One region of the Microbispora sp. NPDC046933 genome, then DNA from elsewhere that is predicted to be linked to it. Evidence: riboswitches for the same ligand, from Rfam matches in the RefSeq annotation. Region 1 holds a riboswitch; each other region holds the start of a gene.

The links. A riboswitch is a leader RNA that binds a small molecule or an ion and turns the genes downstream of it on or off. The one in region 1 is predicted to bind cyclic di-AMP.
Region 2: linked by a shared signal. The riboswitch ahead of ABZ857_RS40905 (hypothetical protein) and the one ahead of ABZ857_RS08305 (GH25 family lysozyme) in region 1 are both predicted to bind cyclic di-AMP.
Region 3: linked by a shared signal. The riboswitch ahead of ABZ857_RS10045 (CHAP domain-containing protein) and the one ahead of ABZ857_RS08305 (GH25 family lysozyme) in region 1 are both predicted to bind cyclic di-AMP.

What each region holds. Positions count from the first base shown of each region.
Region 1 is NZ_JBEYWW010000005.1:48,695-53,471, forward strand. Features, by position in the region: gene secD (protein translocase subunit SecD) at 1-1,233, shown strand, start outside; gene ABZ857_RS08305 (GH25 family lysozyme) at 1,283-2,005, opposite strand; cyclic di-AMP (ydaO/yuaA leader) riboswitch at 2,017-2,162, opposite strand; gene ABZ857_RS08310 (ROK family transcriptional regulator) at 2,340-3,524, opposite strand; gene ABZ857_RS08315 (glycoside hydrolase family 36 protein) at 3,597-4,777, opposite strand, start outside.
Region 2 is NZ_JBEYWW010000053.1:26,716-31,492, reverse strand. Features, by position in the region: gene ABZ857_RS40920 (TIGR03086 family metal-binding protein) at 1-350, shown strand, start outside; gene ABZ857_RS40915 (DeoR/GlpR family DNA-binding transcription regulator) at 577-1,380, shown strand; gene galT (galactose-1-phosphate uridylyltransferase) at 1,464-2,522, shown strand; cyclic di-AMP (ydaO/yuaA leader) riboswitch at 2,593-2,731, shown strand; gene ABZ857_RS40905 (hypothetical protein) at 2,748-3,674, shown strand; gene ABZ857_RS40900 (DinB family protein) at 3,744-4,253, shown strand; gene ABZ857_RS40895 (site-2 protease family protein) at 4,291-4,777, opposite strand, start outside.
Region 3 is NZ_JBEYWW010000006.1:87,911-92,687, reverse strand. Features, by position in the region: gene ABZ857_RS10050 (hypothetical protein) at 200-643, shown strand; gene ABZ857_RS10045 (CHAP domain-containing protein) at 604-1,281, opposite strand; cyclic di-AMP (ydaO/yuaA leader) riboswitch at 1,296-1,429, opposite strand; gene ABZ857_RS10040 (HAMP domain-containing sensor histidine kinase) at 1,616-2,791, opposite strand; gene ABZ857_RS10035 (response regulator transcription factor) at 2,788-3,441, opposite strand; gene ABZ857_RS10030 (hypothetical protein) at 3,584-4,141, shown strand; gene ABZ857_RS10025 (peptidoglycan-binding protein) at 4,138-4,777, shown strand, end outside.

The DNA of each region.
Region 1 (4,777 bases):
TTCGAACGGGCCAGGGAGGAGTACGGCGCGGCGCCCCGCCGGGGCCTCAAGGCGGCCCTCGACCGGGGCTTCAAGAACGCCTGGAGCGCGATCGCCGACTCCAACATCACCACCCTGCTCGCCGCGGGGCTGCTGTTCTGGCTCGCCTCCGGGCCGGTGAAGGGCTTCGGCGTGACGCTGGCCATCGGCGTGCTCGCCTCGCTGGTCTCGGCGATGCTGATCACCCGGGTGCTCACCGCCGCCCTGATCGGCAGGATCGGCCCCCGGGCGTCCGGCATCGGCTCGATCGGCCGGGTCAGGACCTGGCTGACCCGGCGCGACCCGGACCTGATGCGCGGCAGGCGGCTGTGGCTCGCCGTCGCGGCCGGGCTGCTGGTGCTGGCGGGCGCGGGGCTGGTCACCCGCGGGCTGAACTACGGCGTCGAGTTCACCGGCGGCCGCATCGTGGAGTTCGGCACGAGCAGGCCCGTCGACGTCGCCGCGGCGAGGCAGGCGGTGGCGGACGCCGGGTTCCCCTCGGCCGTCGTGCAGCGGTCGGACGACGCGATCTCGGTGCGTACCGGGCAGATCAGCGCCGACGACGTGGTCCGCATGGAGGAGGCGCTGGACCGGCGCGTGGGCGAGGTCTCCAAGCAGCGCGACGAGCTCATCGGGCCGAGCCTCGGCGAGGAGCTGCGCCGCAACGCGCTCATCGCGCTCGCCGTCGCGCTCGCCGCGCAGCTCGTCTACCTGGCGTTCCGGTTCCGGTGGACGTTCGGCACGGCGGCCGTGGCGGCGCTGTTCGTGGACGCGGCGGTCGTCGTCGGCGCGTTCGCCTGGATGGGCAAGCCGATCGACGGGGTGTTCCTGGCCGCGATGCTCACGATCATCGGCTACTCGGTCAACGACAAGGTCGTGCTCTTCGACCGGGTGCGCGAGCTGTGGCCGGTGCGGCGCGGGGAGCCGTTCGGCCGGGTGGTGAACACCGCGATCCTGCAGACCGTGCCGCGCACGGTCAACACCGGGCTCGGGGCGTTGTTCATCCTGGCGGCGCTGGCGGTGTTCGGCGGCGACTCGCTGCGCGACTTCGCGGTCGCCCTGCTGATCGGCATCGTCGTGGGCACGCTGTCGTCGTCGTTCGTGGCCGGGCCGGTGGCCATCGCGCTGGAGAGGCGCACCACGAAGCCGCCGCCGGCTCCCGCCGCCCCGCGGGCCAGGCCCGTGCGGCGCGACGGCTCCGGCGCGGTGGTCTGATCGGCCGGAACGGGCCCGGGGCGGGCGTCCCGCCCCGGGCCCAGTGCGGCTACGGACGGCCGAGCGCGCGCAACTGGAGGGGCGTCAGCGCCGAGACGTTCTGGTCGATGGGCGAGTCGGTGTACTGGTGGATCGCCCAGGACTTCCAGTCGGCGGGCGGCGTGATGTCGCCCGGGGCCTTGCTGTAGTGGGCCACCCAGAGCGGGTACTGGCCGAGGCCGTGGCCGTACTCGTCGGCGAAGTTCCAGCCGCTGTAGAACATCGGCCTGGTGCCGGTCTTGGCCGTCACGTACTCCAGCCAGGTCTTGGCCCACTGGTTGACGTGTTCGACGGACTCGCCGTCGCTGGTCTCCAGGTCGAGCACCAGGATGTCGCCGGGCTTGCTCGGCTGCGCGTTCACCACCTCAAGGAAGTGGTCGGCCTCGGCGATGGGGTCGTTGGAGGGATGGCCGTAGTGGTAGACGCCGCGGACGATGCCCTTCTTCTCCAGCTCCCGCCAGTGGCGGGCGAAGGACGAGTCGGTCCACGAGGTCCCCTCGGTGGCCTTGATGAAGCCGAACTGCGCGCGGCTGTTCATCCAGTCGTGGTCGGCCTCGTAGCCGGAGACGTCCTGGCCGTACGTGTGCGGGTTCGCGTAGGCGGGGGCGGGCAGGACGACGGCCGCCGTGACGGTGGCCGTGGCGGCCGTGACCGTGAGGGTCGCCGCCGCGAGGGCGGAGCGCAGGCGCCGGCGGGAGGGCCGGCTCCCGAGGGAGAGCCGATGGCTGGACATGCGGGGTTGACTCCTTGCTTCCATGCCGCCTACCGGGTTAGCTGACGGGTTCGGGCAGGAAGTGCCCTACGGGCGCATCTGGGGGCCTGCGCGCCGATTCACCCCGAAGAGAGTGGGTCCCCGGCTCCGCATGACGCGGATTCGGCGGCCGCGCGATCATCGCGCGGTCCGGGCAACGACACGGCAAGGGATACGACAGCGGAAGTCGGCCGGGTACCCATGCCGTGTGCCCTAAAGGTACACACAGCACAAGAATGGTGTAAACAGGACAAAACATGTCTTTACCTGAACAGATCACCCCGCACCGGCCGGAGGCGCACACCGATTCCGGGGGTCAGGCGCGCGGGGCGGCCGGCGTGGACAGTCCCGTGCCGAACAGGCGGGCGTCCACCTCGTCGAGGGCCAGACGCAACGCGCCCAGGGCGACGCTCTCGGCGCCGAGTGTGGAGGCACGGATCTCGGGCACACGCAGGCAGGTGCGGCGGAGTTCGCGGGCCAGCTGGTCGAGGATGAGATCGGCGGAGCGGGAGAAGCCGCCGCCGAGGACGACGACCTGCGGGTCGAGGGTGAGGACCAGGGCGGCGGTGCCGACGGCGAGGTCGCGGGTGTAGCGCCGGACCGCGGTCCTGGCCGCCTTGTCCCCGGCACGGGCGGCGTTGAACACCCAGGCCGCCGCGTCGTCGGTGTCGACGGCCGCGGGCAGGCTGGCGCAGTTCTCCAGGTGGGAGGGCGCGGTGAGCCAGCGGACCTCGCGCAGCGCGCCGATCTCGCCGGCGGCGCCGCCGTAGCCGCGGCGCAGCGTGCCGTCGATGATCAGGCCGGCGCCGGTGCGCATGCCGGCCAGCAGGTAGACGATGTCGTCGGCGTCGCGGGCCGCTCCCTGCCAGCGCTCGGCGACGGCGGCCAGCTTGCAGTCGTTCTCCACCTGGATCGGGCAGGAGAAACGCCCGGTCAGGTGCTCGGCCGGGTTCACGCTGGCCCACCCGGGCAGCGGCGTGAACAGCGTGGTACGGCCGCTGGCGTCGACCGGCCCGGTCACCCCGACGGTGATCGCCCAGATCTCGTCCGGGCGCAGTCCGGCCGCGCTCAGGCACTCGTCGATGGCCGCGTCGACGACGGTGAGCCGCGCGGCCGGGTCGGCGCCGGGGTCGACCGGCAGCCGGCTGGTGGCCGCGACGGTGCCGTCCAGGTCGGCGAGCATGGCCAGCACCTTGTGCGCGCCGACGTCGACGCCGATCACGTGACCGGCGCCGGCGTTGAACCGGTAACGGCGGGCGGGGCGCCCGACGACGCTGCTGCCGTCGGGCTCCACGACGGTGAGCCAGCCGTCGGCGACCAGGCCCTGCACGATGACGTCCGCACCGGGCCTGGACAGCCCGGTGCGGGTGGCCAGCTCCGTGACGGTGGACGGCGGGTGGCCCCGCAGCGCCCGGACGATGCTGAGCGCGTTCAGCTCCCGCATCCGGGTGACGTCCGTCCCGGTCGTGACCAGAGTCCCGGTCGTGACCTGCTCGGTCACCGTCGCCCCCTTCGATCCCTGAATGCGATCCCCTGAATAACGCTGAGCTCTTTACAAAAGAGTAGTGCGAAATCAGGAGATCGGATACCACTGCCCTTCGGGGGCGACGGCCGGGCCGAAGTCCACCTCGCGGCCGTCGATGGCGAACTCGTACCGGCCCTTCCGCACGACGGCGGGCCGTGCGGAAAGGTACGCCGTCATGTCCGCCAGCTCCTCCGCGCGCAGCCACCCCGGCGGGTCGGACACCGCGCGGAAGCCGCACACCGTGGCCAGGTCACGCAGCCAGCCGAGCTGCCGGTCGGTGAGCAGGTTGAGCCGGCTGCGGAAGTACACGACGTCGGGGTCGACCTCGGCCAGCGGCGCGTGCCACAGCCGGTGCAGTGTGTTGACCACCGCGTTGCGCGCCATCGCGTCGGACGGGTCGTCGCTGGCGTAGTTCTGCCACATCGGCGCGACGTCCGGCCCGCTGCGCAGCCCGTCGAGCAGACCGAGCGAGGGCAGCAGGATCGCGCCGCTGCCCAGCAGGTACACGTCCTCCCCCGCCGTCCGCCTGATCAGCTCCAATGCCTGCCGGTAGGCCTGCTCGCGCCCGATGCCGCCCTGCCGCACGCCGGGGGCGGCGCCGGCGTTGATGAAGTCGAGCTTGAGGTAGCCGAAGCCCCACTCGTGCACCACCCGCCGGATGAGCCGCTCCACGTGGTCGAGCGCGTCGGCCCGGGACAGGTCCAGCGCCCAGTATCCGGTCCCCCAGTTGTGGCCGGCGACCACGGGTTCGCCCCGTTCGTCGCGCAGCAGCAGCTCGGGCCGCTCGCGGGCGGTGCGCGAGCCCGGCAGCACGATGAACGGCGCCAGCCACAGCCCCGGTGTCATCCCGGCGCCGGCGATGCGGTCGGCGAGCGCGCGCATCCCGGACGGGAACTTGGCGTTCGGCTCCCAGTCGCCGACCGCCTCCTCCCATCCGTCGTCGACCTGCAGCACGTCGAAGGGCAGCCCCTTCAGCGCGGCGATGTCCTCGGCCAGCCCCGCCTCGGTGATGCCCTCGTAGTAGGCGTACCAGCTGCACCAGACGTTCCCGGCGCGCCGGTCGCGGCTGCCGAGGCGGGCGGCGAGCGCGCGGGTGTAGGCGCCGAAGACCTCCTCCTCTTCGCCGTACGCGAGGAACCACGGCGCCCCGTCGTCCTCGTACCAGCCGGCGAGCGTGTCGCGGTCGGCGGCCAGGCGCGGGGTGCCGACGCCGAGCGCGCCGAGCAGCA
Region 2 (4,777 bases), on a different contig from region 1:
TCGGCGACGACCCGCTCAAGGCGTTCGAGGCGTCCGCGCAGGGCGCCGTCCAGGCGGTGTACGCCGAGGGCGCCCTGACCAGCGTGACCCACCTGTCCTTCGGCGACGTGCCGGGTGAGGAGTACATCACCGAGCTGTTCGCGGACGCGCTGATCCACACCTGGGACCTGGCACGTGCCATCGGCGGGCCGGAACGGCTCGACCCCGAGCTCGTCGCCTCCTGCTCGGAATGGTTCGAGAAGGCGCGGGAGGACTACCGCGAGGCGGGCGTGATCGGGGACGAGCGGGACGTCCCGGCCGGCGCCGACCAGCAGACTCACCTGCTCGCCGCCTGGGGCAGGAACCCCTAGGACTGCCGTCTACCGGCCTGTGGGCCGCCTGCCGTGGTTGGCCTTCTTCTTCTTGCGTGCCTTCGACTTGCGTGCGCGCCTGCCCATCACGACCGCCTTCCGTCGAGTACGGCTTTCGCTCAATGTCCTCCCCCGGACCGCGAGCGGCAAGTACCCGGACCCCAACTCAACATGTCTCCACGTGCGTGCGGCATAATTTGTTTGAATCTGTTGACAGGAGTGGTGGATGCTGGCCCAGCAACGGCAGCAGGCGATCCTGGAGAGGGTACGCAGAACCGGCGGGGTGCGCGTCGCGCAGCTCGTACGCGACCTCGGGGTCTCGGACATGACGATCCGCCGCGACCTGGAGGTCCTCGCGGAGCGCGGCCTGATCGTCAAGGTGCACGGCGGGGCGACCGCCACCGGCACCGGCTCTACCGAGGAGCCGGGCTTCGCGGCCAAGTCGGTGCGGCAGCAGGCCGAGAAGGAGGCCATCGCCCGCCGGGCCGCCATGCTCGTCCGGCCGGGCAGCTCCGTCGCCCTGTCGGCCGGGACCACGACCTGGACACTGGCCCACCACCTGGTGGACGTGCCCGAGCTGACCGTGATCACCAACTCCGTCCAGGTGGCCGACGTCTTCCACCGGGCGGGACGGCCCGACCAGACCGTGGTACTGGTGGGAGGCGTGCGCACGCCCTCCGACGCGCTGGTCGGCCCGGTGGCCGTGGCGGCCGTCCGCTCCCTGAACGTCGACACGCTCATGCTCGGCGTGCACGGCATGAGCGTCCGGGCCGGTTACACCACCCCCAACCTGCTGGAGGCGGAGACCGACCGCGCCCTCATCGCGGCCGCACAGCAGCTCGTGGTCCTGGCCGACCACACCAAGTGGGGGACGATCGGCATCAGCACGATCGCCACCCTCGGCGAAGCCGACATGGTCGTGAGCGACGTCGGCCTGCCGGAGGAGGCGCGCGCCGCGCTGTCGGAGCACGCGGGCGAGCTCCTCCTCGCCGATCCGTCCGGGGAGACCGAGCTGGAGAACGCACTGTGACCCCGGACCTCTGGAAGCCCGCTGTGACCCGGGACACCGCACCGTGAAGCTGGAGACCGCTCTGTGAAGCTGGAGACCGCTCTGTGAAGCGCACCATCACCCATCTCGCCGACGGCCGCGAGCTGATCTACTTCGACCGGCGCGACGACGCCGACCACAGCGCCGCCGACCCCAGGGACCTGCCGCCGCGCCCGCTCGCCTCCGAGCTGCGCTACGACCCCCTGACGGACGAGTGGGTGGCCGTCGCCCGGCACCGCCAGACGCGCACCCACCTGCCGTCCGCCGAGGAGTGCCCGCTCTGCCCGGCCCATCCCGGCTCGGAGATCCCCTCGCCGTACGAGGTGGCGGTGTTCGAGAACCGGTTCCCGTCGTTCAGCTTCAACACGGGCGCGTACGAGCAGGTGGGCGGGCTGAGCGAGGTGCGGCCGGGGATCGGGCGCTGTGAGGTCGTCTGCTTCACCTCCGACCACGACGCGTCGTTCAGCTCGCTGAGCGACGCGCAGGCCGAGCTGGTCGTCGAGGCGTGGGCCGACCGCACGGCCGAGCTGTCCTCCCTGCCCGGCGTGGAGCAGGTCTTCTGCTTCGAGAACCGCGGCGCCGAGATCGGTATCACGCTGCCGCACCCGCACGGGCAGATCTACGCCTATCCGTACGTCACGCCGCGTACCCGCCAGATGCTGGACGCCGCCTCCCGCCACCGGGGCGGCAACCTGTTCGCGGACGTCCTGGCCGCCGAGCGGAGGGGGCCGCGGGTGGTGGCCGCCAACGAGTACTGGACGGCCTTCGTCCCGGCCGCCGCGCGGTACCCGTTCGAGGTGCACGTCTACCCGCACCGCCGGGTGCCCGACATCCCCGCGCTGTCGCCCGAGGAACGGGCCGCCTTCGCGCCGCTCTACATCGAGGTGCTGCGCCGCCTGGACGGGCTGTTCGGCGTCGTCATGCCCTATGTCGCGGCCTGGCACCAGGCCCCGGTCACCTACCGGCGCGACCTCGCCTATCTCCACCTGCAGCTCTTCACGATCCGGCGGGCGCCGAACAAGCTGAAGTATCTCGCCGGATCGGAGTCGGCCATGGGCGCGTTCGTCAACGACGTGCTCCCGGAGGAGGCCGCCCGAATGCTCCGCGAGGTGGTAACGGCTTGATCTCCGAATGGTTGCGACTTGGGTGGCAGCCATCGTTTCTTTACCACTAGTATCCCTGACACCGGCGGTCACAGCCGGTACGCCTAATCCCGGGCACCCTGCCCGGGAGCCGGGGACCCAACCACGCACCTGGGGTCAAGGCAGTCGCCTGCCCGGGCTCCTCCAGCCCGAACCCGTCAGCTAACCCGGTCGGCAGATGGAGAGGAGTGGGCTCTGCCCCGCGCGTTGCCCCTGGCTGTCGGCGTGCTCGCCTCCGCCGTCCTCGTGTTCGGCACGGCCGCCCCGGGCGCCGCCGACCCCAAACCGACGGAGAAGCAGCTCAAGAAGGAGCTGTCGGACCTGCGGAAGAAGGTCGACCGGCTGATCGGCGACTACAACGCCAAACGCGTGGCCCTCGCCAAGGCCCGCGTCGAGGAGAAGGCGGCGCGCGGCCGGCTGGCCAAGGCCGAAACCGACTACGAGGCCGCGAGGGACGCCGTACGGCAGATGGCCGGGCTGCGCTACCAGACCGAGAGCGCGATGGCGCTGCCCGACATGAACACCGCCGCGCTGAACTACCAGCTCAAGGAGGAGCAGGCCGCCAGGCTCGCGCGCTTCGACCAGGTCCGCGCCGAACGGCAGCGGGCCGCGGACGCCGCCAAGACGCTGACCGAACAGCTCAAGGCGCAGGCCGCCGAGGTCGCGGGACAGCGGAAGGACGCCGAGGATCTCATCGACGAGATCAAGGACAGGCTCGACGCGCTGATCCCGACCGCGCCGGGCAAGCGCACGGGCGGGTGGGCGCCGGAGCTACCCGGCGGCGCCGACAACATCACGCCCCGGATGCGGCTCATGCGCACCGAGGTCGAAAAGCACTTCGACCTGCGGTTCCCGGTGGGCTGCTACCGCGCCGAGAACAGCGGCGAGCACCCGCTCGGGCGCGCCTGCGACTTCATGATGAGCTCGGGCGGCGCCATGCCCTCCCCCGAGATGAAGGCGCTCGGCGACAGCCTGGCCGCCTGGGCCATCAAGAACGGGCCGAAGCTGGGCGTGATGTACGTGATCTGGCAGCAGCGCATCTACAACCTCGGCCACCCGGGCTGGCGGACCATGTCCGACCGCGGCGGCATCACCGCCAACCACTACGACCACGTACACATCTCGATGTACTAGGCCCGCAGGCCGCCTGAAGCGACCTCAATTGACGTGACTCCGCGCCGCGGCTCGGGGCAGGATGCCGGAATGACCGACACACGTATCGATCCCCCTGTCGTCGCGGACGAGCGCGCGATGCTGCGCGCCTGGCTGGACTGGCACCGTCAGACCCTCGCGGTGAAGTGCGAGGGCCTCACGGAGGAGCAGCTGCGGCTGCGCTCCGTGCCGCCCTCCAGCATGTCGCTGCTCGGCCTCGTACGGCACATGGCCGACGTGGAGCGGTCCTGGTTCCGGCGGCGGCTGAACGGCGAGGACCTCGGCGGCATCTACTACAGCGACGACGACCCGGACGGCGAGTTCGACAACGTGGACACCGCGTCCGCCGAGGAGGCCTTCGCGACCTGGCGCGCGGAGATCGAGCACGCGCGGGCGGCCGAGGAGGCCTGCGCCGACCTGGACGCGATGACGAAGGCGGACCGCCAGGGAGTCCACTATTCGCTGCGCTGGATCATGTGCCACATGATCGAGGAGTACGCCCGCCACAACGGCCACGCCGATCTGCTGCGCGAGCGCATCGACGGCGTGACCGGCGAGTAGCCCCCCGCCCGGCGGGGCGCAGCCGGACAGACGGAGCTCAGCCGGACAGGCGGACCGGATTGACGAGGTCGGCGTAGATGAGAAGGCCGCCCATCACGACAAGCAGGGCCGCCATGACGTACGTCAGCGGAAGCGCCTTGGCCACGTCCACGTAACCGGGGGCGGGCCGGCGGCGCACCCGCGCGAAGGCCCGCTTGAGGCCCTCCCACAGCCCGCCGGCGATGTGCCCGCCGTCCAGCGGCAGCAGCGGGATCAGGTTGAACATGCCCACCGCGAGGTTCAGCCCGGCCAGCAGGCTGATGAAGATTTCGATCTTGTTCTCGACCGGGATGTCCGAGGCGGCGATCTCGCCACCGATCCGGCCCGCCCCGACGATGCCGATCGGCCCGTTCGGGTCGCGCTTGTCTCCCGAGAACGCGGCGTTCCACACGCCGACCATCTTCTTGGGGATGTTGACCATCGCGACGGCGGTGCGTTCGGTCAGGTCCCACATCTGCCCGACGACGTAGCCGGGGCCCTTCTTC
Region 3 (4,777 bases), on a different contig from region 1:
AGGAGCAGCCTCAGCTCACTGCAATCAAGATCCTTCTCAGCGCCAACGGCTGTTCGCCGGTTCCTCGACCCCGGGACCGGCCGCTCCAGCACGTCACCGAACACCTCCACACGATCATGTCCGGAAGCATCGAGGATCTGAAGGAACGCGGCGCCCGACGCCGGCATCCGCTACTTCTTGATCTGAAGGACAGACACGTATGGTCTTCACCCAAGCCGAACTCGACTACCTGGCCACCCAGCGCATCGGCCGGCTCGTCGGCGGGGGCGCGCTGGGCAGGTCGAAGAAGTTCCGGAACGTCCAGCGGGGCAGCACGGTCGCGTTCGTCGTGGACGACCTCGCGACGGTCGATCCGTGGGCGCCCCGGGGCATCGAGATCCGGGGCACGGCGGTGGCGCTGACCGACCAGGAGCCGCCCCTGCCCGGTCTGTCCCGGGAGATCATCAGGATCACCCCACCAAGATCATCTCGTGGGCGCTGGGCGGGCCGCGAGCGAGCCGTACGGTGTGAACTGCCGCTGACGGCGGCATGCCGATCACCGTCGACCACGAAGCGCGCCGGGATCACCGGCGCGCTTCGAAGTCGGCGTGGGACGGTCGCCGGTCAGGAGGAGGCGGAGACGTCCCCGGGATACATCGGGTAGCCGTACCCGGCCACCTGCCAGGTGGGCCGGGTGCGGGCCTCGACGGCGCCGCCGTCGCCGGTGTTGCCCTCGATGGTCCTGATGGTGCCGTCGCCGTTGTCCTTGACGACGAAACCGACGTGCTCGACGTCGTCGATGGCCTTGCTGCCGTTCCAGTTGAAGAACACCACCGCGCCCGGCTTGGGCGTGCGACCCCAGCGGCCGTGGTCGGCGAACCAGCGGGCGTGCTCGACGGTGTAGGCGTCGGAGCCCATGACCGGCCCGATGCCGAGCTGCTGTCCCACCCAGGAGACGAACATGTCGCACCAGGGGGCGTTGAGGTAGCCCTTCAGCGTGCCGCCGTCGCGGGCGAGGGTCTCGCGGGCGCGGGGGGTGGACATGTACCACTGCTGGAACTTGGTCCCGCCGCCGTAGGCGTTCTCGCTGATCCCGATCTGGCTCCTGGCCAGGTTCAGCACGTCGCCCGCGCTGACCTTGGGCAGCGTGGAGGCGATCTCGGCCATCGACTGCGCGGCCGCCGGGCCCTTGCCGGTGGCGGGGTTGTCCGCCGCGTGCGCGGCCGGCGATGCGATCAGCACGGCCGAGGCGAGGGCCCCGCCCGCGAGTGCAGCGCGAACACAGGTGTTGAGGACGTGCATGGTGGGGCGAACTCCCTTACTTCCATGCCGCCTACCGGGTTAGCTGACGGGTTCGGGCTGGAAGTCGCCCTACGGCACGTATGCCGATTCACCCCAGGAGAGGTGGGTCCCCGGCTCCGCGCGGACGCGGACTCGGCGGCCGGGCGGCAGGCCGGGATCGGCCGGCCGCGTCGGTCTGAGGAGGGCTTCTTGACCATTGAGATGAGCAAGTGCGCCCTGAGCTGCCTAAAACGTAATAGACCAGGTCAAACCGGTCAAGTTAGAACAACTCAGATTTTACTGGACAGTAGGCGGCAAACCCGGCAGAGGCGGGTATCGGCCGCCCAACCCGGTCTCACCTGGGCAGGCGCACGGTCACGGCCAGGCCGCCCTCCGGCCGGGCGAGCGCCTCGGCCGTGCCGCCGTGCGCCACGGCGATGGCCCGGACGATGGACAGGCCCAGCCCCGCCCCCCGGGCGGATCGGACGCGGTCGCCGCCCAGCCGGCGGAACGGCTCGAACAGGTCGTCCACCTCGTACGGCGGGACCGGGGGCCCGGTGTTCTCCACCGTCACGCTCACCCCGGCCTCCTCCTCCCGCAGCCGGACCCAGACCTCCCCGTCCCGCACGTTGTACTTGATCGCGTTCTCCAGCAGGTTGACCAGGCAGCGTTCGAGGAACAGCGGATCGCCGTGCGCGACCGCCGGGCACAGGTCCTCGTGGACGACCACCTTCCTGCGGCGCGGCTGCAGGTCGATCTGCTCCATCGCCGTACGGACGACCTGCCGCAGGTCGACCGGCTTGCGGGCGGTCAGCTCCTGCTCCGACTGCGCGAGCATGAGCAGGCCCTCGATCAGCCGCTCGTACCTGGCGTTGGTGCCGAGCAGCGCGCGGGCCAGCGCCTTGAGATCCTCCGACGCCGCGGGCTCCTCCAGCGACACCTCCAGCACCGTACGGTTGACCGCCAGCGGGGTGCGCAGCTCGTGGGAGGCGTTGGCGATGAACCGGCGCTGGGCGTCGAACACCCGGTGCAGCCGGTCGAGCATCGCGTCGAAGGTGTCGGCGAGCCGCTTGACCTCGTCCTGCGGGCCGCGCAGGGCGATCCGCTCGTGCAGCGTGCTCTCCGACAGCCGCTGCGCGGTCTCGGTCACCCGCTCCAGCGGGCGCAGCGCGCGGTCGGCCACCAGGTAGCCCAGCACCACCGCGACGGCCCCGACGAGGATCATGACGACCACCGACGAGCGGAGCACGTCGGTCAGCACGTCGGCCGCCCCCTGCTCGACGTTGGTGCGCACCCGCTGCGCGAGCATGTCGCTGTCGGGCAGCCTGCCCCCCAGGACGCCATCGGGGGCGCCGGCGTCGGTCACCTTCGACGCCACCGCCACCACGAACCGCTGGTTGAGCGCCCGCGCGGTCAGCAGGTGGGTGAACCACAGCAGCACCGACCCCGCCAGGAAGAACAGCCCGCCGTACAGCAGGGTGAGCCGCGTCCGCAGGCCGAGCCTGCCCCACAAGGACAGGACGCGGGTCACAGCCGATATCCTCGGCCCGGCACGTTCTCGATCACCGGGGGGTCGCCAAGTTTGCGGCGCAGCGAGGTGATCGTGACGCGCAGCACGCCCGTGCCCGCGTCCGCGTGCTCGTCCCACACGTTCGCCCGCAACCGGGCCGAGGTCACCAGCCCTCCGCCGGCCCGCATCAGCTCGTGCAGCACGTCGAACTCCTTGCGGCCCAGCGCCACCTGCCGCCCGTCCCGCGTCACCGTACGGCGGGCGGGGTCGAGCCGGATCCCGGCCCGCTCCAGCACGGGCGGCACCGCCCGGGGCGAGCGCCGGGCCAGCGCCCGGATCCGGGCCACCAGCTCGGCGAACGCGAACGGCTTGACCAGGTAGTCGTCGGCGCCCAGGGACAGGCCCCCGACCCGGTCCCGCACCCGCCCGGCCGCCGTCAGCATGAGGATGCGGCTCGCCCCGCTCGCGCCGGCCAGCTCCCGGCACACCTCGTCGCCGTGCACCTCGGGCAGGTCGCGGTCGAGCACGACCACGTCGTAGTCGACATAGGCGGCCAGCTCCAGCGCCTCCTGACCGTCGTAGGCCACGTCCACCGCGATCGCGTGCAGCCGCAGCCCACGGGCGACGGCCTCGGCCAGCTGTTCCTCGTCCTCGACCACGAGCACCCGCATCCCAACCTCCCGCTCGGTTCCGAGAGTGGCGTACGCGGTGTTAGCCGCGGATAAGCGATCTCCGCTTATCCGCGTTTAGCACCGCCTCCGCTGGAGTTGGGCCCCGTCCCGGGCGAACGCCCCGGGAGAAGAGGAGCGACTCATGCGCTTACGACCGCTGCGCGCCCTGGGCCCGGCACCGGTGCTCACACTGGGGCTCACATTGGGGCTCGCCCTGGCACTGACCGGCTGCGGCGCGGCGCCCGCGGACGACGGGATCGCCAGCGCGGGCGGCGCCACGTCGGGCACAGCGTCAGGCGCCGCGGCCAGGCCGTCCGCCACGAGCACGGTGGACCGCCAGGAGGCCCAGCTCAAGTTCGCCCAGTGCATGCGCGAGCACGGCGTCGACATGCCCGACCCCGATCCCGACGGCCGCGTCCGGATCATGAGCAAGAAGGGCGACGAGGCCTCGATGCAGAAGGCCATGCAGGCCTGCCAGCACTTCATGAAGGACGCGGTCGGCGACAAGCTCGGCGGCGACGATCCCCAGGCGCGCGACCGGATGCTCAAGTTCGCCCAGTGCATGCGCGAGCACGGCGTCGACATGCCCGACCCCGAACCCGGAAAGGGGCTCCAGGTCAAGATCAAACCGGGCCAGGAGAAGGCGATGGAAGAGGCGCAGAAGGCCTGCGAGGAGTACGCGCCGGGGAGGAAGCCGTGAGGAAGGGCCTGGTGATCGCGGGCGCCGGAGTCCTCGCCCTGGCCGCCGCCGGAACGGCCGTCGCCATGGCGGGCGGCGACGGCGCCGGCGCGGCCGAGCCGTCCCCGCCCCCGGTGCCCGCCACCGCGTCGATCACCCGGCAGGACCTGGTCGACACCAAGACCGTCGAGGGGTCGCTGACCTACTCCGGCGAGCGGCAGGTCAGCACCGACGCCTCCGGCACCGTGACCTGGGTGCCCGCCGAGGGCGCGGTCGTCCGGCGCGGCCGCGCGCTGCTCAGGGTGGACCGCAGGCCGGTGGTCCTCATGTACGGCTCGCTGCCGATGTACCGCCCGCTGCGGCAGGGCATCGACGACGGCCCGGACGTCGAGCAGCTCGAACGCAACCTCAAGGTCCTCGGCTACGGCGACGACCTGACTGTGGACGACCACTTCAGCTACGCCACCTACCTGGCCGTCAAGGAGTGGCAGGACGACGCCGGGCTGCCCGAGACCGGGCAGGTGGACGCCTCCCAGGTGGTCTTCCTGCCCGCCGCCGCCCGGGTGACCGACGCGAAGGTCGAGGTCGGCGACAGGATCACCCCCGGTCGTCCGGCCCTCACCATGTCGGGCGTACGGCGGCTGGTGCACGTGGACC